DNA from 3 places in the Streptomyces sp. NPDC058470 genome. Region 2 is predicted to be linked to each of the others. Evidence: riboswitches for the same ligand, from Rfam matches in the RefSeq annotation. Region 2 holds a riboswitch; each other region holds the start of a gene.
The links. Region 2 has a riboswitch for cobalamin ahead of ACFWP7_RS19870 (CbtB domain-containing protein). Riboswitches for the same ligand answer to the same signal wherever they lie in the genome.
Positions count from the first base shown of each region.

Region 1: another riboswitch for cobalamin. It lies ahead of ACFWP7_RS25505 (cobalamin biosynthesis protein); the one in region 2 lies ahead of ACFWP7_RS19870 (CbtB domain-containing protein).
Region 3: another riboswitch for cobalamin. It lies ahead of ACFWP7_RS18720 (ribonucleoside-diphosphate reductase subunit alpha); the one in region 2 lies ahead of ACFWP7_RS19870 (CbtB domain-containing protein).

Region 1 covers NZ_JBHXMF010000036.1:56,460-63,623, reverse strand. Annotated here, with positions in the region: gene cobN (cobaltochelatase subunit CobN) at 1-1,141, opposite strand, end outside; gene ACFWP7_RS25510 (cobyric acid synthase) at 1,138-2,646, opposite strand; gene ACFWP7_RS25505 (cobalamin biosynthesis protein) at 2,643-3,584, opposite strand; cobalamin riboswitch at 3,685-3,826, opposite strand; gene ACFWP7_RS25500 (hypothetical protein) at 3,961-4,182, opposite strand; gene ACFWP7_RS25495 (anion permease) at 4,195-5,439, opposite strand; gene ACFWP7_RS25490 (lysozyme) at 5,641-6,384, opposite strand; gene ACFWP7_RS25485 (class II aldolase/adducin family protein) at 6,580-7,164, shown strand, end outside.
Region 2 covers NZ_JBHXMF010000025.1:58,010-65,173, forward strand. Annotated here, with positions in the region: gene cobF (precorrin-6A synthase (deacetylating)) at 1-476, opposite strand, end outside; gene ACFWP7_RS19850 (DUF309 domain-containing protein) at 547-1,071, opposite strand; tRNA gene ACFWP7_RS19855 (tRNA-Pro) at 1,172-1,245, shown strand; gene ACFWP7_RS19860 (hypothetical protein) at 1,457-1,933, shown strand; gene ACFWP7_RS19865 (hypothetical protein) at 2,046-2,885, shown strand; cobalamin riboswitch at 3,036-3,177, shown strand; gene ACFWP7_RS19870 (CbtB domain-containing protein) at 3,213-3,434, shown strand; gene ACFWP7_RS19875 (CbtA family protein) at 3,455-4,213, shown strand; gene meaB (methylmalonyl Co-A mutase-associated GTPase MeaB) at 4,390-5,370, opposite strand; gene scpA (methylmalonyl-CoA mutase) at 5,367-7,164, opposite strand, start outside.
Region 3 covers NZ_JBHXMF010000023.1:41,984-49,147, forward strand. Annotated here, with positions in the region: gene ACFWP7_RS18700 (carbon starvation CstA family protein) at 1-64, shown strand, start outside; gene ACFWP7_RS18705 (CstA-like transporter-associated (seleno)protein) at 36-236, shown strand; gene ACFWP7_RS18710 (DUF3311 domain-containing protein) at 366-620, shown strand; gene mctP (monocarboxylate uptake permease MctP) at 617-2,224, shown strand; cobalamin riboswitch at 2,547-2,693, shown strand; gene ACFWP7_RS18720 (ribonucleoside-diphosphate reductase subunit alpha) at 2,828-5,224, shown strand; gene ACFWP7_RS18725 (ribonucleotide-diphosphate reductase subunit beta) at 5,278-6,234, shown strand; gene ACFWP7_RS18730 (hypothetical protein) at 6,326-6,520, opposite strand; gene ACFWP7_RS18735 (GlxA family transcriptional regulator) at 6,705-7,164, shown strand, end outside.

The DNA.
Region 1 (7,164 bases), on a different contig from region 2:
CGTCGCCGTTGTCCGGGTATTCGGTCAGGGCGTAACCGGCGCCGCGCAGCGCGTCCAGCACCCGCACCGCCGAGGCGGGCGTGTCGAGCCCCACCGCGTTGCCGACCCGGGAGTGCTTGGTCGGGTAGGCGGTGAAGACGAGCGCGAGCTTCTTGTCCTTGTTCGGCTTGTGCTTCAACCGGGCGTGGCGCACGGCGATTCCGGCGACGCGCGCGGCCCGCTCAGGGTTGGCGACGTACACCGGGACGTCGTCAGGGCCCTGCTCCTTGAAGGAGAACGGCACGGTGATGAGCCGCCCGTCGAACTCCGGGATCGCGACCTGCATCGCCGCGTCCATGGGGGAGAGGGCGGCGTCCGAGGCCTCCCAGGCGGCATGCGAGGAGGTGAGGCAGAGTCCTTGCAGCACAGGGATGTCGAGGTCGGCGAGCGCCCCGATGTCCCAGGCCTCCTCATCACCGCCCGCGGAGGCCTGCGAGGCGTGGGTGCCGCCGGCCGCGAGCACGGTGGCGACCAGCGTGTCGGCCCTGGCGAGGATCTCGTACAGTCCCGCGTCGGCGTCACGCAGCGAACCGCAGTACACGGGAAGGGCGTTGGCCCCCCGCGCCTCGATCGCGTCGCACAGCGTGTCGACGAAGGCGGTGTTGCCGGACAGCTCGTGCGCCCGGTAGAAGAGCACGCCGATCGTCGGCCGGCCCTCGACGAACGTACGCTCGCCGCTCACGCCGAACTCGGCCATCTTGCGCGGCTCTTCGAATCCCTCGCCGGTGAGCAGCACGGTGTCGGAGAGGAAGCGGGCCAGCTCGGTCAGGTTCTCCGGGCCGCCCTCGACGAGATAGCGCAGCGCCTCGGCGACCACACCGGCGGGCACGGACGACTCGGCCATCAACTCCGCGTCGGGGACGGCCTCCCCGCCGAGCAGCACGGTCGGAATGCCGGACGACTTGAGGAAGGCGAGCCCGTCCTCCCAGGCCCGCTTCCCGCCAAGGAGCCGTACGACGGCGACGTCCGCGCCCCTGACCAGCTCGGGGAGTTCGGTGGTGACGTCCACCCGGGTCGGATTGCCGATCCGGTACGCGGCGCCGGAGGCCCGGGCCGCCAGCAGATCCGTGTCGGCGGTCGACAACAACAACACTGTGCTCATGCGGGCGCTCCCGGTGGAATGAAAGGCAGTCCTGACGGCGCGCCCGACTCGATGAGCCGCCACAGCGCGTCCGTATCCGCGTGTTCCTCGATCAGATCGCCGAGCAGGTCCAACTGTTTCTCGCGCAGCGCCGCGAACGACGTGTCGGCGGCCGGTACGAAGCGGCGCCCCGCGGCGGCCGCCACCTCGCGTAGAAAGGCACGCCGGAACCCGTCCGACTCCAGCGAGCCGTGCCAGTGCGTGCCCCAGACCTCACCGACCCGGCACCCGTCCAAGAAGGCTTCCCCGCCGGTGACTTGGGCAACGCCGTGATGAATCTCGTACCCCTCGACATGCTCGCCGAGCGCCTCGCCCACGGGCCGCGTGAGCGTCTTCTCCCGCGCGAACCGCACCCGTACAGGTAGCAGCCCGAGCCCGTCGACATGACCGGCTCGCGACTCGACCTCGTCCTCGATGTGCTCGCCGAGGAGCTGGAAGCCGCCGCAGATACCGAGCACGGGCCGTCCCTCGGCCGCGCGTCGCGCGATCGCGTCGGCGAGCCCGCGCTCCCGCAGCCACTCCAGTGCCTTCACCGTCCCCCGGGTGCCGGGTACGACGACGAGGTCCGCGTCGGCCAGTTCCTCGGCCCGGTCCACGAAGCGCACGACGACACCCGGCTCGGCCGCCAGCGCGTCCACGTCCGTGAAGTTGGACATCAGGGGGACCGCGCAGACGGCGACGCGCAGCACGTCCTCGCCGACGGGCGCGACGACCACGGACTCCCGCACTGCCCCCCTCAGCGAGACCGCCATCCCGTCCTCCTCGTCGATCCCGAGGCCGTGCCGGAAGGGCAGCACGCCGTAACTGCGCCGCCCGGTGAGCCCGTGGAGCATGTCGAGCCCCGGCTCCAGCAGGGAGACATCCCCGCGGAACTTGTTCACCAGGAACCCGGCGACGAGCTCCTGGTCCTCGCGCGACAGCAGCGCGACGGTCCCGAAGAAGGACGCGAAGACGCCCCCACGATCGATGTCGCCCACGACCAGCACGGGCAGTCGCGCGTTCCGCGCGATCCCCATGTTCACGATGTCCGTCCGCCGCAGATTGATCTCGGCAGGACTCCCCGCCCCCTCGCAGATCACCGCGTCATACGTGCCCCGCAACTCGGCGAGGCACTCCAGCACGGTCCCTAGCAGCGCCTCCTGCCGCCCGCCGTGGTAGCCGCGCGCACTCATCTCACCCACGGGCTTCCCCATGAGCACGACCTGACTGCTCCGGTCACTCCCCGGCTTCAGCAGTACGGGATTCATGAGCGCGGTCGGCTCCACGCGCGCGGCCTGCGCCTGCATCGCCTGGGCCCGCCCGATCTCGGCGCCCTCCCGCGTCACGAACGAGTTCAGCGACATGTTCTGTGCCTTGAAGGGCGCCACCTTGACGCCCTGCCGCACCAGCCACCGGCAGATCCCGGCGGTCACGACACTCTTGCCCGCGTCGGAGGTGGTCCCGGCGACCAGCAGCCCGCCGCTCACGAGGCACGCCCCTTCATGAGGAGCCGTCCGGCAGCACACACACCCAGCGCGAGCCAGCTCACGCGCCGCGACAGCCGTACGGCCCGCTCGATGTCACCGACCGCGACGGCGCGCCCCCCGCCGTTCAGAACGGGCCGGTGCTCGACCCGTCCGCCGTACGCGAGGGTCCCGCCCAGCCGTACCCCGAGCGCCCCCGCGAACGAGGCCTCCACCGGCCCGGCGTTCGGGCTCGGATGCTTGCAGGCGTCCACCCGCCACGCGCGTACGGCGCCCCGCGGATCGCCTCCGGCAGCGCCGGCGAGGGCAGCGGTGAGCCGCGCCCCCGGCCAGCCCGCGACATCGTCGAGCCGCGCGGAGGCCCAGCCGTAGCGCCGGTACTTGGCTGACTTGTGCCCGACCATGGCGTCGAGCGTGTTCACGGCCCGAAACCCGACAAGCCCGGGCACACCACCAACGGCCCCCCACACGAGGGCCCCCACCACGGCGTCGGAGGTGTTCTCGGCGACGGACTCGACGACGGCCCGCGCGATCCCGTCCGCGTCGAGCGCCTGCGGATCCCGCCCGCACAGATGCGGCAGCCGCTCCCGGGCCAGCTCGACATCGCCGGCTTCCAGCGCGCTGCCGATCGCCCGGGCCTCTCGGCCGAGCGAGGTCCCCCCGACGACGGCCCAAGTGGCGGCGGCGGTCAGCGCGAGGGAGGCGGTACGTGATCCCCGTACGGAATGACTCGCGAGCGCCGCGAGCACGGTGGCACCGCCCGCACACACGGCCGTGTGCAGCGCGCCCCACCCGCGGTCGTCCCGCCACAGCACCTGCTCCACGGCTCCCGCGGCCCGCCCGAACGCGGCGACCGGATGCCCGTGGCGGGGATCGCCGAGCAGTAGATCACCGAGGAGGCCGGCGGCGGCGCCGTACGCGAAGACGCGATCGGCACGCACCGGTTCAGCCGACCGTCAGGTCGGGCACAACCGTCGTTCGCAAGGCACCTGGGCAGCCGCGCATGGCGATATGTCCTCACTCAGGGTGTCCACGCCCTGGTTCGAAGAGACCGACGGTGGGAGTTCCTGGCTTCCGGGGACTACCTTCCCCGGTGACAGTGGCGGGACCGCGCCGGATTCGCACCGGCTTCCTCTCGTGCCGTCGTACTTGGCTCCGGCAGTCCACCACGGCGTTGGAAGACCCGTCAACTTGCTGTTGACCTGCGGAGGGAGAGTGTGCGAAGGCCCACATACGGGTGGGGCGTGGGACGTTGACACATCCCACGCCCCACCCGAGGCGATGCCTTGCTTGTGCGGTTCGGTCCCGGAATGGCCGTCAGGCGACGATCAGATAGATCCCGTACGCCACCGCCGCCGCGCAGGCGGCGAAGCAGGCGTACGCGCCGGTGACCGCGAGAGCGGCGGAGCCGCCCTGTGCCGAGGCCGACTCGCGCCTGGAGAGGCCGACGATGCCCAGGGTGAAGAGGCCGACGAGGGCCACGGTGGTCACGAGGCTGACTCCGAAGACGGAGCCGAGGGCTGCCCAGTCGATGTGCATGCTGTTCGTTCCTTACACCGTGGCCGGAGAGGTGGGCTCCGCGTCCGGGGACGGGATGGTGGCCTTCAGTTCGCCGGTCAGCTCGCCGGTGAGCGGACCCGCGGGCGGCGGGGTGACCGCGGCGATCGCCACGGTGACGACGCCCGAGGGCTCGGCGGTGACCTCGTTGACGTTGTCGATGGTCACCGGCTGGCGGCGTGACAGCTTCCAGATGGTGCCCGCGCCGGCCACCAGGAGTGCGCCCGTCAGGACGATGCCCCAGGTGCCCTGCTTGGTGAGGAACTCCGCGCCCGCGCCGACCAGGCCGGCCGCCGGGAGCGTGAGGCCCCAGGCGATGAACATGCGGCGCGCGGTCGACCAGCGGACGACACCGCCCTTGCGGCCGAGACCGGAGCCCATCACGGCGCCGGAGCAGGACTGCGTGGTGGAGAGCGAGAAGCCCAGGTGGGAGGAGGCCAGGATGACCGTGGCCGCGCTGGTCTGGGCGGCGAAGCCCTGCGGCGGCGCGAGGTCGGTGAGGCCCTTGCCCATCGTGCGGATGATGCGCCAGCCGCCCAGGTAGGTGCCGAGCGCGATGGCCATACCGGCCGAGACGATGACCCAGGTGGGTGGGTTCGAGTCCGGCGCGATCACACCGCCGGTGACCAGCGCGAGGGTGATGATGCCCATCGTCTTCTGCGCGTCGTTCGTGCCGTGGGCCAGCGAGACGAGGCCCGCCGAGGCGATCTGCCCGGCGCGGTAGCCCTTGGCCGTCGCCTTCTCGTCGGCGCGGCTGCCGATCCTGTACGTCAGCCGGGTGGCCAGCATCGCGGCGAGTCCGGCCACGACGGGCGCGGCGATCGCGGGAAGCAGCACCTTGGTGACGACGGTCGAGCCGTTCACCGACGACCAGCCGGCCGACATGACCGCGGCGCCGATGAGGCCGCCGAAGAGTGCGTGGGAGGAACTGGAGGGCAGACCCAGAAGCCAGGTCAGCAGATTCCAGAGGATGGCGCCGACGAGCGCCGCGAAGATCACTTCGGTGCGGATGCCCTCTTCGTTGATGATCCCGCCGGAGATCGTCTTGGCGACCTCCACGGAGAGGAACGCACCGACGAGATTCAGCACGGCGGACATGGCCACCGCCGTCTTGGGTCTGAGAGCACCGGTCGAAATGGTCGTAGCCATCGCATTGGCGGTGTCGTGGAAACCGTTCGTGAAATCGAACACGAGAGCGGTAACGATCACGATTCCGAGGAGGAGCGTGATGTGTTCCATTTACCCAGGCTTCTCTTTGACGTCAGTGGCACGAGGACCGTAGGCAACCTGGGTGAACGGAAGATGAACTTGGGCGGGCTTTCGAGTGTCTCTACGGCGAGCGCTCCTCCAATTGTGCTGGAGGGGCGGCTCTGGCCCGGTCCGATGTCTCGAACACAGGCGGAATGCTGGGTTCCGATAGTTCCACTAGGTCCTGTCGGCCTAGCCCTTCGCGAGCTTCTTGAGCTGGGTCGTGGATCCGTTGAAGAGATTCTGGTCGCCCGGCAGGCTGCCGCTGTTGTCGTACTGCCAGAAGGTCCAGAAGGACCAGCCGGCCGGCAGGGTGCCCGCGGTCGCCGAGTCGTAGCGCGCGAGCCACAAGGAGTGGTTCGCGCCGAAGGCGCTGCTGCTGCCGGTGCAGGTGTTCCACCAGTGCGTGGTCGTGTAGATCACCGGACGGCGTCCGGTCTGCCGCTTGACCTCGTCACTGAAGGCCTTGATCCAGCTCACCATCCTGGCTTTGGTCAGGCCGTAGCACTTGTTCGTGCCGTACGGGTTGTACTCGATGTCGAGCGCGGGCGGCAGCGTCCAGCCGTCCGCCCGCCACGCACCGCCGTTGCGCACGAAATGTGCGGCCTGGGCGGTGCCGGACGACTTGTTCGGCAGGGCGAAGTGGTAGGCGCCGCGGATGATGCCCGCGTTGCGTGCCCCGTTGTACTGCTGGCTGAAGTACGGGTTGCGGTAGGTGTGGGACTCGGTCGCCTTGACGTAGACGAACTGTGCGCTCTTCGCCTTGGCGCTCTGCCAGTCGACGTTCTTCTGGTGCGAGGAGACGTCGTGCCCCTTGGGCTTGCCGGCCGCGGAGGCCGGAACCTCGGCGAGAGCGGTCCCCCCGACGGTGAGTGCTGTGACGGTGGCCGCGACGACGCGGGCGCGATGGCGGGACGGTCTGTTACCACGGGCCATATTTCCCCCGGAATGGCGACGTGCGTGACAAAACCCCCAGAGGCTACTGGAAGATCATCGAAAACTCGTCGATCTCCGGCCAATTGCCCTCAGGGGGCGATGTATGCCCCTATGCGATCTTACGGACGAAGGGATTCCGCCCTAAAGTGCCCTCGCCGCCGCCGTGTTGACTCCGGGGCCTGGCAGGATCGCGGCATGGCTGAGCAGCGGCGGGACGCACGGGGCGATCGGGGCGGACGGGAGGGCGCGCAGGTGGCGCGTGAGCGGCACGCTCCGGACGCCCGGGGCGCGGAGGAGCGGGCGTGGGACGAGCTCGTCGCCACGGCGCGGCGCACGGTGGCCGAGGGGCTGGTCGTCGGTACCTCGGGCAACGTCTCGGTACGCGTCGGGGACACCGTCCTGGTCACACCGACGGGGGTGCCCTACGACAGGCTGACGCCCGGCGACGCCGTGGGGGTCGACCTCGACGGGCGGCAGGTGCGCGGTTCGCTCCTTCCGACTAGTGAACTGCCCATGCACCTCGCCGTCTACCGCACCACCGACGCACGCGCCGTCGTCCACACCCACGCCCCGCACGCGACGGCCGTCTCGACGCTCGTCCCCGAACTCCCCCTGATCCACTACATGGCGGGCGACCTGGGCGGCCCGGTCCGTGTTGCCCCCTATGCGACCTACGGCACCCCAGAGTTGGCCGAGAACATGCGCCAGGCCCTCACCCACCGCACGGCCTGCCTCCTCCAGAACCACGGCACGATCGCCTACGGCACGTCCCTCGGCCAG
Region 2 (7,164 bases):
AGGCCCGTCCGGTGCCGGGCGACCAGCGCGGACACACTGCTGATCCCGGGTACGACGTCGTACGTGAACGACACCGCACCCCGCTCCAGAATCTCCTCCAGGATCCCGAGCGTGCTGTCGTACAGCGAGGGATCGCCCCAGACCAGGAACGCGCCGCTCTCCTGCTCGCCCAGCTCCTCGGAGATCAGGCGCTGGTAGATCTCGGCTCGGGCGCTGCGCCAGTCCCCGACCGCCGGCGAGTACGCCGTGCCCCCGGCGGACCGGTCGCGGTCCGGGTCGCGCGCCTCGACCAGCCGGTACGTCCCCTCGGGTAGGTGCGCGTCGAGGATGTCACGGCGCAGCTGGACGAGGTCGGCCTTCACCTCGCCCTTGTCCAGGATGAAGAACACGTCGGTGTCCCTCAGCGCCTTGACCGCCTGAAGCGTGAGCTGGTCGGGGTCACCCGCCCCGATCCCGATGACATGAATCTTTCGCACACCCAGAGTCTGCCGCACACCACTGACAGTGGCTCCACCGCACCCGGCGGAGGGAGGGCGCGCGGCTTCGTCACCCTCGCCGTCCGCGCAGCCGCGGCGCCCAGGCCGTCGCGCTGATCGCCGTACCGTCCCGCTCGACGGCTCCCGCCAACTCCCTTGCCCAGGAGCCCAGCTCCACGAGCACCATCCCGTAGGGGCGTGCCCGGCCGGTCCCCGAAGCCCACTCCTCCACCGCCCCGGCCCCGCGCCGCAGCAGCCGCGCCCCGCCCGTCGTGTTGCCCCTTGCCGCGTGAGTGAGCCCCACGGCGAGCTGGGCGAGCCCCCGCCACAGCGCACGCTCCTCCTCGGGGCCCGCCTTCCAGGCATCCTCGAAGACCTCGTGCGCGTGGAACGGTCTTCCGCCGTCCAGCAGCGCCTGTGCCTCGGCGACGGTCTCCTCGGGGCTGCGTACGAGGCCCTCCGGCTGCCGTTCCACACCGGCCGCGCCGTACGGCAACGGCCGCCCCAGTCCGTCACGCGGCCGGGCGTTCCGCGCCCGCCCGTCCGGGTCCCGGTCCCGCCCGCCGCCCTGCCGAACCTCAGATGCCCCGCTCATACCCTGATTGTCGCGCGCTTGCGCAATTAACGGAGCAGCCCCTGGGGTGGGGTAAAGTTCTGTTCGCACGATCACGCGGGTCACCGTGGGTCGAACGCATCGGGACGTGGCGCAGCTTGGTAGCGCACTTGACTGGGGGTCAAGGGGTCGCAGGTTCAAATCCTGTCGTCCCGACGGTGCGGAGGGTCTTCGCAGGCGAGAGCCTGTGGGGGCCCTTTTCGTGTGGGGCATTCCGGTCCTTGGGGCTGAGCGCGCCGCTCATGGGCACCTTCGCTCGGAGCCCGGGCCGCGCTGAACGGTCGGCGGTCTGCGTCCGTACCCCTCGTCGAATGCGTCTGTCCGCACCTGTGGGCGGGCGGGAGCGGTCCCGAGACGGAGAGGCGACGTGCACCGGCAGCAAGCGCGAGGACGCACCGGACGCAACCTGGCACGTGGCGCCGCACTCGCCGCAAGCCTGGCCTTTCTGCCGCTGGCCACGGCCTGCGGCAGCGGCGAGGACGACGCCGCGGCGGATCGTGGGCAGGCGGAGATCGCCGCCCCCTCGGCCGCGGTCGTGGCGCCGGCCAAGGTCGAGGTGATCGCCAACCTGACCGGGTGCAAGGTGCAGATCCGCACCGACGCAGATGAACTGCGCGTGGGTGTCTGTCACACCGAGAACGCGGACTACGCCATCACGACCTTTCCCGAGGAGAAGTACAAGCTGACGTGGCTGAACACCGCCAGCATGTACGGGGGCAAGTACCTCGTCGGCTCGCGCTGGGTCGTCACCGCGCCCGAGGAGATGCTCGAGCCGTTCCGCGCGAAGCTCGGCGGAACCATCCAGCAACTGCGCGGCATGGGCCCCACCCTCAGCTCGTCGTAGCTCGCGAACATCCACGCCGTACGTCGCTGACCTGCGCATCGTGATCAAGCCGATATTGACAACGGTACTGATCACTACGGAAGGTGCATGTTCGGACGACTGGGGTGGGAACGTGGAACGGCAGCGGTACGACGTGGAACGGCAGCAGTACGCAGAGCGGTGCTCGGAGCTTTTCGCGGTGGGTGGATTCGCCGCTGTGAGGACAACTGCGGAGGCGGGGCTCGAGGAGTGCGGGCCGGATCCCGTTCTCTTCCGCTGGCTCGGGCAGGCGCACGCCGCGGAGGACGAGGACGACCACGACGCCGAGGCCGAGGCCGCGTATCGCCAGGGCCTCGCGCTCGCGCCGGACGATCTCGGGCTCCTGGTGTCGTATCTGGAGTTGTGCCTTCGCGCCGACGCCTTCGCCTACTCGGGGCGTGCAGCCCGTGCGGTGCCCTTGCAGGCCAGGGTCGAGGAGTTGGCGCCGCCCGGCTCGCCCGAACGCGAGCGCGTCGATGCCGCGACCGGCTGGGCCGGCCGCGGTTACTGGGACGACGTGAAGTCAAGTGCCGTTCAGGGGCAGGCTCATCAGGAAGCCGTCGCGGAACAGAGCGTGCTGGTCACCGAGGCGCTGCGGCGAGCCGCCCGCGGGGAGTCCGGCGAGGGTGACGGAGAAGACCTCCGGGCCGCCGAACTGGCCGCGGCGGTCGAGCTCCTGCAGGGGCCCCGAAACGCACCGCTGCGCCTGCTGCTCGCCCATCGGGTCGCCGCGTATGTGCTGACGTTCGTCCTGTCGTTCGGTCTGAACAAGACGCTGGTGTGGAGCGGAGTGGTCGAATACAGCCTGTGGGGCTGGTTGTTCTGGATTCCGTTGCTCGCCGCGGAAGGCAAGCTCCGCGAGGCCAAGAGCCTGGGACGGGAGCGCGTCATCGCGCGCATGCAACAGCGCCATCTGGAGACGGACAAGGCCTGACCTTCGGGTCGGCGGTCGCGAAGTGGGCATGGACGCTCTCGTTGTCAGCGGGCGCAAGAGTTCCGTCACCGGTGACCCACGGGTCGCACCGGCCGCGTCACCAGGCAGGAGAGGAAGATCACGCCAGGTGACGCGGTCTTGGCCATGCACGCGACACACGGTACCGTCGGTCCGATATCGACGACGGCGAGACGGAAGCTGGTGAGAATCCGGCACGGTCGCGCCACTGTGAAGAGGACGCCCTTGGGGTGCTTCCCAAGTCAGACCCGTGGCCGTCGTCCACTGCACCACCGAGATGGGACGCGAACTCCCAGAGGAGGCCCTGCCATGGCGCAGCATGTCGCCCAGCCGACAACCACCATCCCCGTCATACCGGCCAAGTTGCCGCTCAAGGACATCGCCCCCTGGGCGGTCTTCTTCGGCATCCTGATGCTGGTCCTGTTGTACTTCGTCGGCGCTGAGCAGGGCGCCACCTCCGTCGTCTCCGGCGAGGAAGTCCACGAGTGGGTGCACGACGCCCGCCATCTCCTCGGCTTCCCCTGCCACTGACGAAGGACGCCGCGCACCTCATGAACTCCGCAACAGTGAGAAACCTTCTCGTGCGGGGCATGCTCGCCGGCCTCGGTGCCGGCGTGCTCGCCCTGATCGTCGCCTACTTCCTCGGTGAGCCGAGCGTCGACAGCGCGATCAGCTTCGAGGAAGCCCATGCCTCGGGCCACGAGCACGAGGTCGAACTCGTCTCCCGCAGCCTCCAGTCCACCGCAGGCCTCGCCACCGGTGTGCTGATCTACGGGGTCGCCTTCGGCGGCATCGCCGCCCTCGCCTTCTGCTTCGCGCTCGGCCGCGTGGGCCGTTTCGGTGCGCGGGCGACGGCGCTGCTCCTGTCGGGGAGCGCGCTGCTCGCCGTGTACGTCGTGCCGTTCCTCAAATACCCGGCCAACCCGCCCGCGGTCGGCAACGGCGACACCATCGGCAAGCGGACCACCCTGTACCTGCTGATGATGGTGCTCAGCGTGCTCCTCGCCATCGCCGCCACCATTCTGGGCAAGCGGCTCGCCCCGAAGGTGGGCACCTGGTATGCCACCGTCTCGGCGGTGGCCGCCTTCGCCGTCGCGATCGGACTGGCGTACGCGTTCCTGCCCGTCATCAACGAGGTGCCGGCCGACTTCCCGGCCACCGTGCTGTGGCGCTTCCGCGTCTCGGCGCTGGCCATACAGATCACCCTGTGGGGTGGCTTCGGGCTGGTGTTCGGCGAACTGGCCGAGCGGTTGCTCCATCCCAAGCCTGCGACGGCCACGGCGGGACGACCGGTCGCCGCTCCCCACTGAGATGACCCGCCACGCGAGCCAGGGCCCACGGAACCATCCGGGGGCCCTCTCGCGTACCGCCCACCCGGAGACAGAGACAGCCCTCGAGGGCGATGACTGTCTGCGCTGCGCGATAGCGGCCTTGTTACGTCGCCGCCGGGAGCCCGACGTCTGAGGCAACGGGAATCCGGCAGCCGCTAGTCCTTGCCGCCGAAGGTCCTGAGAATGCGCTCGGCGGCGAGTGTGGCCGTCAACTCGCCGTCCCTGACCCGCTGTTCGAGGGCAGGTGCGAGGGCTCGTACGGCCGGATCGGCATGCAGACGGCCCAGGAGTTCGTCGCGGACCATCGTCCAGGTCCAGTCGACCTGCTGGTCACGGCGTTTGGCGGCGAGCCGGCCGGACGAGTCGAGGAGCGTGCGGTGCTGTTCCAGGCGGTCCCAGACGGTGTCCAGGCCGGCCGACTCGCGGGCGCTGCAGCTCAGTACGGGCGGCGTCCAGGCCGCGTCCCTGCCGTGCATGAGCCGGAGCGCGCCCGCCAACTCCCGTGCGGCTGCCTGCGCGTCGCGTTCGTGCGGTCCGTCCGCCTTGTTGACGGCGATCACGTCGGCCAGTTCGAGGACGCCCTTCTTGATGCCCTGGAGCTGGTCGCCGGTGCGGGCGAGGGTCAGCAGGAGGAAGGAGTCGACCATGTTCGCCACGGCCGTCTCGGACTGACCGACACCGACCGTCTCCACCAGCACCACGTCGTAGCCCGCGGCTTCCATCACCACGATCGACTCACGCGTCGCCTTGGCGACCCCACCCAGCGTGCCGGCGGTGGGGGAGGGCCGGATGAAGGCCGCCGGGTCGACGGCCAGGCGTTCCATCCTCGTCTTGTCGCCCAGGATCGAACCGCCCGTACGGCTGGAGGACGGGTCCACCGCCAGCACCGCCACCCGGTGGCCGAGCGCGGTCAGCATCGTGCCGAAGGCGTCGATGAACGTCGACTTGCCCACGCCCGGTACGCCGCTGACGCCGATCCGCCGCGCCCGGCCGCTGTGCGGCAGCAGCTCGGTCAGCAACTCCTGGGCGAGCGCCCGGTGTTGGGGCCGGGTGGACTCGACGAGGGTGACGGCGCGCGCGACGAGCGCGCGCTTCCCGTCGAGTACGCCCTTGACGTAGGTGTCGAGCTCGATCACAGGTCGTGCCCGAGATCGGCCGAGAGCCGCTGGACGAGGTCGTACGCGGCGTCCGGGATCACCGTCCCGGGCGGGAACACGGCGGCCGCACCCATCTCCAGCAGGGTCGGCACGTCCTGCGGAGGGATCACCCCGCCCACGACGATCATGATGTCCTCGCGGCCCTCCGCCGCCAGCTCCTCCCGCAGCGCCGGTACGAGGGTGAGATGGCCCGCGGCCAGCGAGGACACCCCGACGATGTGCACGTCCGCCTCGACGGCCTGGCGGGCCACCTCGCCCGGGGTCTGGAACAGCGGGCCGACATCCACGTCGAAGCCGAGGTCGGCGAAGGCGGTGGCGATCACCTTCTGGCCGCGGTCATGACCGTCCTGGCCCATCTTGGCGACCAGGATGCGCGGGCGGCGCCCCTCGGCCTCCGCGAAGGCGTCCACGAGCGTGCGCGTGCGGTCCACGGACGGGGACTCGCCGGCTTCGTTGCGGTACACACCGGAGATCGTACGGATCTGTCCCGCGTGCCGCCCGTACACCTTCTCCAGGGCGTCGGAGATCTCCCCGACGGTGGCCATGGCGCGCGCCGCGTTCACCGCCAGCTCCAGCAGGTTGTCCTCGCCCCCGGCCGCCCGCGTCAACGCCTCCAGCGAGTCCTGGCAGACCCGCTCGTCGCGCTCCGCCCGCAGCCGCCGCAACTTCTCGATCTGCTGAGTCCGTACGGAGGAGTTGTCGACCTTGAGGACATCGATCTTCTCGTCCGTCTCCACCCGGTACTTGTTGACGCCGATGACCGGCTGGCGGCCCGAGTCGATCCGGGCCTGGGTGCGGGCCGCGGCCTCCTCGATGCGCAGCTTGGGGATGCCCGCGTCGATGGCCTTGGCCATGCCGCCGGCCGCCTCGACCTCCTCGATGTGCTGCCAAACCCGGCGGGCGAGGTCGTACGTCAGCTTCTCCACGTACGCGCTGCCGCCCCACGGGTCGATCACCCGGGTCGTGCCCGACTCCTGCTGGATCAGCAGCTGTGTGTTGCGGGCGATGCGCGCCGAGAAGTCGGTGGGCAGGGCGAGTGCCTCGTCAAGCGCGTTGGTGTGCAGCGACTGGGTGTGGCCCTGGGTGGCGGCCATCGCCTCCACACACGTACGCGTGACGTTGTTGAACACGTCCTGCGCCGTCAGCGACCAGCCGGAGGTCTGCGAATGGGTGCGCAGCGAAAGGGACTTGGCGTTCTGCGGATCGAACTGCCTGACCAGCTTCGCCCACAGCAGGCGTGCCGCCCGCAGCTTGGCGATCTCCATGAAGAAGTTCATGCCGATCGCCCAGAAGAAGGACAGCCGAGGTGCGAACGCGTCCACATCCAGGCCGACTTCGCGCCCCGCCCGGATGTACTCCACACCGTCCGCGAGCGTGTACGCCAGCTCCAGGTCGGCCGTCGCGCCCGCCTCCTGGATGTGATAGCCCGAGATCGAGATGGAGTTGTAGCGCGGCATCCGCTGCGAGGTGAAGGCGAAGATGTCGGAGATGATCCGCATCGACGGCTTCGGCGGATAGATGTACGTGTTGCGGACCATGAACTCTTTGAGGATGTCGTTCTGGATGGTCCCGGCCAACTTCTCGGGCGGCACGCCCTGTTCCTCCGCCGCCACGATGTAGAGGGCGAGTACGGGAAGCACGGCGCCGTTCATCGTCATCGACACGGTCATCTTGTCCAGCGGGATGCCGTCGAAGAGCTGCCGCATGTCGTAGATGGAGTCGATGGCCACGCCCGCCATGCCGACGTCACCGGTCACGCGCGGGTGGTCGCTG
Region 3 (7,164 bases), on a different contig from region 2:
GATCCCGACCAAACAGGAGAAGGCGGAGGAACGCGATGCGGTCGGCGCTGCACAGAGCGATTAACGGAATCCGTTGGTACGTAAGGGAATTGACAGATGAATCATCCTACGACCGCCATATCGCGCACATCCGAGAAGACCACCCTGCCGCTCTCCTCCCCACCCGGCGCGAGTTCGAGCGGATGCGAACGGACCGCCGGGACAAGGACCCCCGGCAGGGGTTCCGCTGCTGCTGAGGACGCATATACGGCTATCCGGACGCCATTTGCCGACTGACATACGGACAGGGGTTCCGCTTACCTGACCTCGTCGCCTAGATTGCCTGCGCGTTACACAGGTGATCAGCGAGGGGACGGAGCCGCCATATGTCAGATGCGCCTGAAGTGAAGCCACCGGTGGTGACACCGGTCCGGGTGGTGATCGGTCTCTGCCTGCTCGCGCCGTTCGTGGCGATGCTGTGGGTCGGTTCGTACGCCAAGACCGACCCGGCCTTCATCGGAATCCCGTTCTTCTACTGGTACCAGATGCTCTGGGTGTTCATCTCGGCCGCCCTCACCATGACCGCGTACAAGCTGTGGCAGCGTGACCAGCGCGCCCGTAAGAGGGGTGCCGGAGCATGAACGACGGCGTGAACGGCGTCGCACTCGCCGTCTTCATCTTCTTCTTCCTGGCCGTCACGGTCATGGGCTTCCTGGCCGCACGCTGGCGCAGGGCAGCCGACGAAAGCCTCGACGAATGGGGCCTGGGCGGCCGGTCGTTCGGCACCTGGGTCACCTGGTTCCTGCTGGGCGGCGACCTCTACACGGCGTACACCTTCGTCGCCGTACCGGCCGCGATCTACGCGGCGGGCGCGGCCGGCTTCTTCGCCGTGCCGTACACGATCCTCGTCTACCCGCTGATCTTCACCTTCCTCCCCCGCCTCTGGTCGGTCTCGCACAAGCACGGCTACGTGACGACCTCGGACTTCGTACGCGGCCGCTTCGGCTCAAAGGGCCTGTCCCTGGCCGTAGCCGTGACCGGCATCCTCGCCACGATGCCGTACATCGCACTCCAACTGGTCGGCATCCAGGCGGTCCTGGACGTCATGGGCGTAGGAGGCGGCGACGACACCAACTGGTTCGTCAAGGACCTCCCCCTCCTGATCGCCTTCGGCGTGCTGGCGGCGTACACCTACTCCTCGGGCCTCCGGGCCCCCGCCATGATCGCGTTCGTGAAGGACACCCTGATCTACATCGTGATCGCGGTGGCCATCATTTACATCCCGATCAAGCTGGGCGGTTTCGACGAGATCTTCAAGGCGGCGAACGACAAGTACACGGCAGCAGGCGCGGGCGGGACCGTCCCGGCCGAGGCCGGCCAGTGGACGTACGCCACCCTCGCCCTCGGCTCGGCGCTGGCCCTGTTCATGTACCCGCACTCGATCACGGCGACGCTCTCCTCCCGCAGCCGCGAGGTGATCCGTCGCAACACCACGATCCTCCCTCTGTACTCCCTCATGCTGGGCCTCCTGGCCCTGCTCGGCTTCATGGCGATCGCGGCCGGGGTGAAGGTGGAGAACGCCCAGCTGGCGATCCCCCAGCTCTTCGAGAACATGTTCCCGGACTGGTTCGCGGGCGTGGCCTTCGCGGCGATCGGCATCGGCGCCCTGGTCCCCGCCGCCATCATGTCCATCGCGGCAGCGAACCTCTTCACCCGGAACATCTACAAGGACTTCATCAAGCCGGACGCCACTCCCGCGCAGGAGATGAAGATCTCCAAGCTGGTCTCCCTCCTCGTGAAGGTCGGCGCCCTCGTCTTCGTCCTCACCATGGACAAGACGGTCGCCATCAACTTTCAGCTCCTTGGCGGCATCTGGATCCTGCAGACCTTCCCGGCCCTGGTCGGCGGCCTCTTCACCCGCTGGTTCCACCGCTGGGCCCTCCTCGCGGGCTGGGCCGTCGGCATGCTCTACGGCACCCTCGCCGCGTACGGCGTGGCCTCCCCCACGCAGAAGCACTTCGGCGGCAGCTCCAAGGAGATCCCCGGCATCGGTGAGATCGGCTACATCGGCCTGACGGCATTCGTCCTGAACGTCGTGGTGACCGTGATCCTCACCTTCGCCCTCCGCGCCTTCAACGCCCCCGACGGCATCGACGAGACAAGCCCCGAGGACTACACGGCAGACGCCGGCGACAAGGGCGTACAGGTGGAACTCCCGCCGGCGACGGCGGGAACAACGCACTAACCACCGGCGGGGGGCGGAGAGGGAGATCTTCTTCGCCCCCTCCGCCCCTACCCGTCCCGTACCTGGGGGCTGCGCCCCCAGACCCCCGCTATCGGCCTGAACGGCCTCGTCCTCAAACGCCGGACGGGCTAAAAGATGCCCCCTCCCCGGCAGAAGGGGACGTGCCGGAACGTCCGCCCGCAGCGGCTGGCGCGTCAACGCCGCCCCCCTCATGGCCGACCGATTCCGCGCCTGACCGAGGACGGATGCTCCGGTACGGCCCCGACCCACGACGAACCCCCGGCAGCCAACCACCCGACACAACATGTGGGGGTGCCACCGCTACCCGACACAAGATGTATGCTCATGCTCGCTGTCGCCGCAGGGGAATCCGGTGCAAATCCGGAACTGTCCCGCAACGGTGTACTTATGCGCGTTCGTTCGCGTATGGAGTCAAGTCCGAGGACCTGCCGACAGTGCGCCCCGGCCAGCCGGCCCGGGTGACATGACGTCCGGGCCTCGCGGAATGGGCCGGTGGACGCGGCGCATCGCTGCCCAAGAGCGTGCGCTCGTGTGCCCCGCCACCCTCCCCAAGGCCCCGTGCCCAGCGAGGGAGAGCCCCACGTGACCATCGCGCCAGTCGACCCGGCCTCAGCGACTACGCAGCAGGCCCCGGTGGAGACGGACGGCCCCGGTACCGCACTGCTGCGGACCCTGACCGACCTCACCGCCGACCTCTCCGGCGCCGACCCCGGCCGGGTCGCCGCCGCCGCGCTGCGCGGCCGCTCCGCACGGGGGGCCTCCGAAATCGCTGCGGAGCTGCGCGAACTGGCCACCGAGGCCGCGGCGGGCCTGATCTCCGAGGACCCCGTCTACTCCAGGCTGGCCGCCCGGCTCCTGACGGTCAGTATCGCGGCGGAAGCCGCCTCTCAGGGCGTGCGGACCTTCTCCGACTCGGTCACCGTCGGCCATCGCGAGGGCCTCATCGCCGACCGCACAGCGGACTTCGTACGCCTGCACACCGCCCGCCTGGACGCACTGATCGACACTGAAGGCGACGACCGCTTCGGCTACTTCGGCCTGCGCACGCTGCACAGCCGCTACCTCCTGCGCCACCCGATCACCCGCAAGGTCGTCGAGACGCCCCAGCACTTCATGCTCCGCGTGGCGTCGGGCCTCGCAGAGGACGACACGACCCGCGCCCTCGACGAGGTCGCGGCCCTCTACCGCCTCATGAGCCGCCTCGACTACCTCCCCTCTTCCCCCACCCTCTTCAACTCCGGTACGCGCCACCCCCAGATGTCGTCCTGCTACCTCCTCGACTCCCCGCTGGACGAGCTGGACTCCATCTACGACCGCTACCACCAGGTCGCGCGCCTCTCCAAGCACGCGGGCGGCATCGGCCTGTCGTACTCCCGTATCCGCTCACGCGGTTCACTGATCCGCGGCACGAACGGGCACTCCAACGGCATCGTCCCGTTCCTGAAGACCCTCGACGCCTCGGTCGCCGCGGTGAACCAGGGCGGCCGGCGCAAGGGCGCGGCCGCGGTCTACCTGGAGACCTGGCACTCCGACATCGAGGAGTTCCTGGAGCTGCGCGACAACACCGGTGAGGACGCCCGCCGTACGCACAACCTGAACCTGGCGCACTGGATCCCGGACGAGTTCATGCGCCGGGTGAACGAGAACGCCCGCTGGTCCCTCTTCTCCCCGTCCGACGTGCCCGAACTGGTCGACCTGTGGGGCGACGAGTTCGACGCGGCGTACCGCAAGGCGGAAGAAGCGGGGCTCGCCAAGAAGACCATTCCCGCCCGTGACCTCTACGGCCGCATGATGCGCACCCTCGCGCAGACCGGCAACGGCTGGATGACCTTCAAGGACGCCGCCAACCGCACCGCCAACCAGACGGCGGAGCCGGGCCACACCGTCCACTCCTCGAACCTCTGCACGGAGATCCTGGAGGTCACGGACGACGGCGAGACGGCGGTCTGCAACCTGGGCTCGGTGAACCTGGGCGCGTTCGTCGACACGACGGCCGGTGACATCGACTGGGAGCGTCTGGACGAGACCGTCCGCACCGCGGTCACCTTCCTGGACCGCGTGGTCGACATCAACTTCTACCCGACCGAGCAGGCGGGCCGCTCCAACGCCAGGTGGCGCCCGGTCGGCCTCGGCGCGATGGGCCTCCAGGACGTCTTCTTCAAGCTGCGGCTGCCCTTCGACTCGCCGGAGGCCAAGGCGCTCTCCACCCGTATCGCCGAGCGCGTCATGCTCGCCGCGTACGAGGCCTCCGCGGACCTCGCCGAGCGCAACGGCCCGCTCCCCGCGTGGGAGAAGACCCGTACGGCCCGTGGCGTCCTGCACCCGGACCACTACGACACCGAACTCACCTGGCCCGAGCGCTGGACGACCCTGCGGGAACGTATCGCCAAGACCGGTATGCGCAACTCGCTCCTCCTCGCGATCGCGCCCACCGCCACCATCGCCTCCATCGCGGGCGTCTACGAGTGCATCGAGCCGCAGGTGTCGAACCTGTTCAAGCGCGAGACGCTCTCCGGCGAGTTCCTCCAGGTCAACTCCTACCTGGTGGCTGAGCTGAAGAAGCTCGGCGTGTGGGACGCGCAGACGAGGGAGGCGCTGCGCGAGTCCAACGGCTCGGTGCAGGGCTTCACCTGGGTTCCCCAGGACGTCCGCGACCTGTACCGCACGGCGTGGGAGATCCCGCAGCGCGGCCTGATCGACATGGCCGCGGCCCGCACCCCGTTCCTCGACCAGGCGCAGTCCCTGAACCTCTTCCTGGAGACGCCGACCATCGGCAAGCTCTCCTCGATGTACGCGTACGCCTGGAAGTCGGGCCTGAAGACGACGTACTACCTGCGCTCCCGCCCGGCGACCCGCATCGCCCGCGCGGCACAGGCGCAGGCGCAGCCCGAGAAGACCATCCCCGTGCAGGCGACCCCCGACGAGGACGCCGTCGCCTGCTCCCTCGAAAACCCCGATTCCTGCGAGGCCTGCCAGTGAGTACCCCCCAGAAGAACCTTCTCGACCCGGGCTTCGAACTCACCCTCCGCCCCATGCGCTACCCCGACTTCTACGAGCGCTACCGGGACGCCATCAAGAACACCTGGAGTGTCGAGGAGGTCGACCTCCACTCGGACGTCGCCGATCTCGCGAAGCTGTCGGAGGGCGAGCAGCACATGATCGGCCGTCTGGTCGCGTTCTTCGCGACGGGCGACTCGATCGTGGCGAACAACCTGGTGCTGACCCTCTACAAGCACATCAACTCCCCCGAGGCGCGGCTGTACTTGAGCCGCCAGCTCTTCGAGGAAGCGGTGCACGTCCAGTTCTACTTGACGCTGCTGGACACCTACCTGCCCGACCCGGACGACCGCACGGCCGCCTTCGACGCGGTGGAGAACATCCCCTCCATCCGCGAGAAGGCCGAGTTCTGCTTCAAGTGGATCAACGAGGTCGAGAAGCTGGACAGCCTGCAGACCCAGGCCGACCGCCGCCGCTTCCTGCTCAACCTGATCTGCTTCGCCGCGTGCATCGAGGGGCTCTTCTTCTACGGCGCCTTCGCGTACGTCTACTGGTTCCGCAGCCGGGGTCTGCTGCACGGCCTGGCGACCGGCACCAACTGGGTGTTCCGCGACGAGACGATGCACATGTCCTTCGCGTTCGAGGTCGTCGACACCGTCCGCAAGGAGGAGCCGGAGCTCTTCGACGAGCAGCTTCAGCAGGAGGTGACCGACATGCTGCGGGAGGCCGTCGAGGCCGAGCTGCAGTTCGGGCGCGATCTGTGCGGTGAGGGTCTGCCGGGCATGAACACCGACTCGATGCGCCAGTACCTGGAGTGCGTGGCCGACCAGCGCCTCCAGCGCCTGGGCTTCGCCCCGGTGTACGGCTCGGAGAACCCGTTCTCGTTCATGGAGCTCCAGGGCGTCCAGGAGCTGACGAACTTCTTCGAGCGCCGCGCGTCCGCGTACCAGGTGGCGGTGGAAGGCACCGTCGATCTGGACGAGGACTTCTAGGAACTACCGCTGTCACAGGGACCGCCCCGGGCCGTGAGGCCGGGGGCGGTCACTTTTTTCTTTGCGTCTCATGCCGCTTTTTCGTCGCCGCTCACGCCGCACGCGCGACATCGTTCGTGGTGAGACCGCGCAGGTCACGCTCGGCCGAGGGCTGGCCGGACCGGCGCACGGCCGCCGCCCGGAGCTGCCGGTCGATACGCCATTCGTGGGCGTATCCGACCAGTGCGGGAAGGGCCAGGACCAGGAGGATTCCGAGGACGGTGAGTGTGTCTGTGAGTGCGTTCATGTCCTCCACTGTCGCGCCGATCGCCCGCCGGGGTCAGTGGCAGGACTGCCGCACACCCTCGAATTACTGCCACTTCTGAGGCACACTGGTAAACCCCCTGCTGTGCCTGCCCGGGGACCAACTCCCGGACTCCCGGCCGAGGACGCCGGACAGGCCGGACCGAACCACCGGACGAGGTGAAGTCGTGCTGAAGAACGTGGCCGTCGCCCTGCTCGACGGCGTACACCCCTTCGAACTCGGCGTCGTCTGCGAGGTGTTCGGTCTCGACCGCGGCGACGAGGGGCTGCCCGTGTACGACTTCGCGGCCGTCTCGGCCGAGGGGTCGACGCTCGGCACCCATGTCCCCGGACTGACGGTCTCCACTCCCTACGGCCTGGACCGCCTCGAGGAGGCCGACCTGGTCGTCGTACCGGCCGGCAGGGCCTACGCCGTACGCGACTATCCGCCCGAGCTGCTCGACGCCCTGCGCCGGGTGGTGGACCGTGGCGCCCGGGTGCTCAGTGTCTGCTCCGGGGCCTTCGTGCTCGGCGCGGCCGGGCTCCTGGACGGGCGGCGCTGCGCCGTGCACTGGCATCACGCCGAGATGCTCGCCCGGCAGTATCCGCGCGCGATCGTCGAGCCGGACGTGCTGTACGTCGACGCGG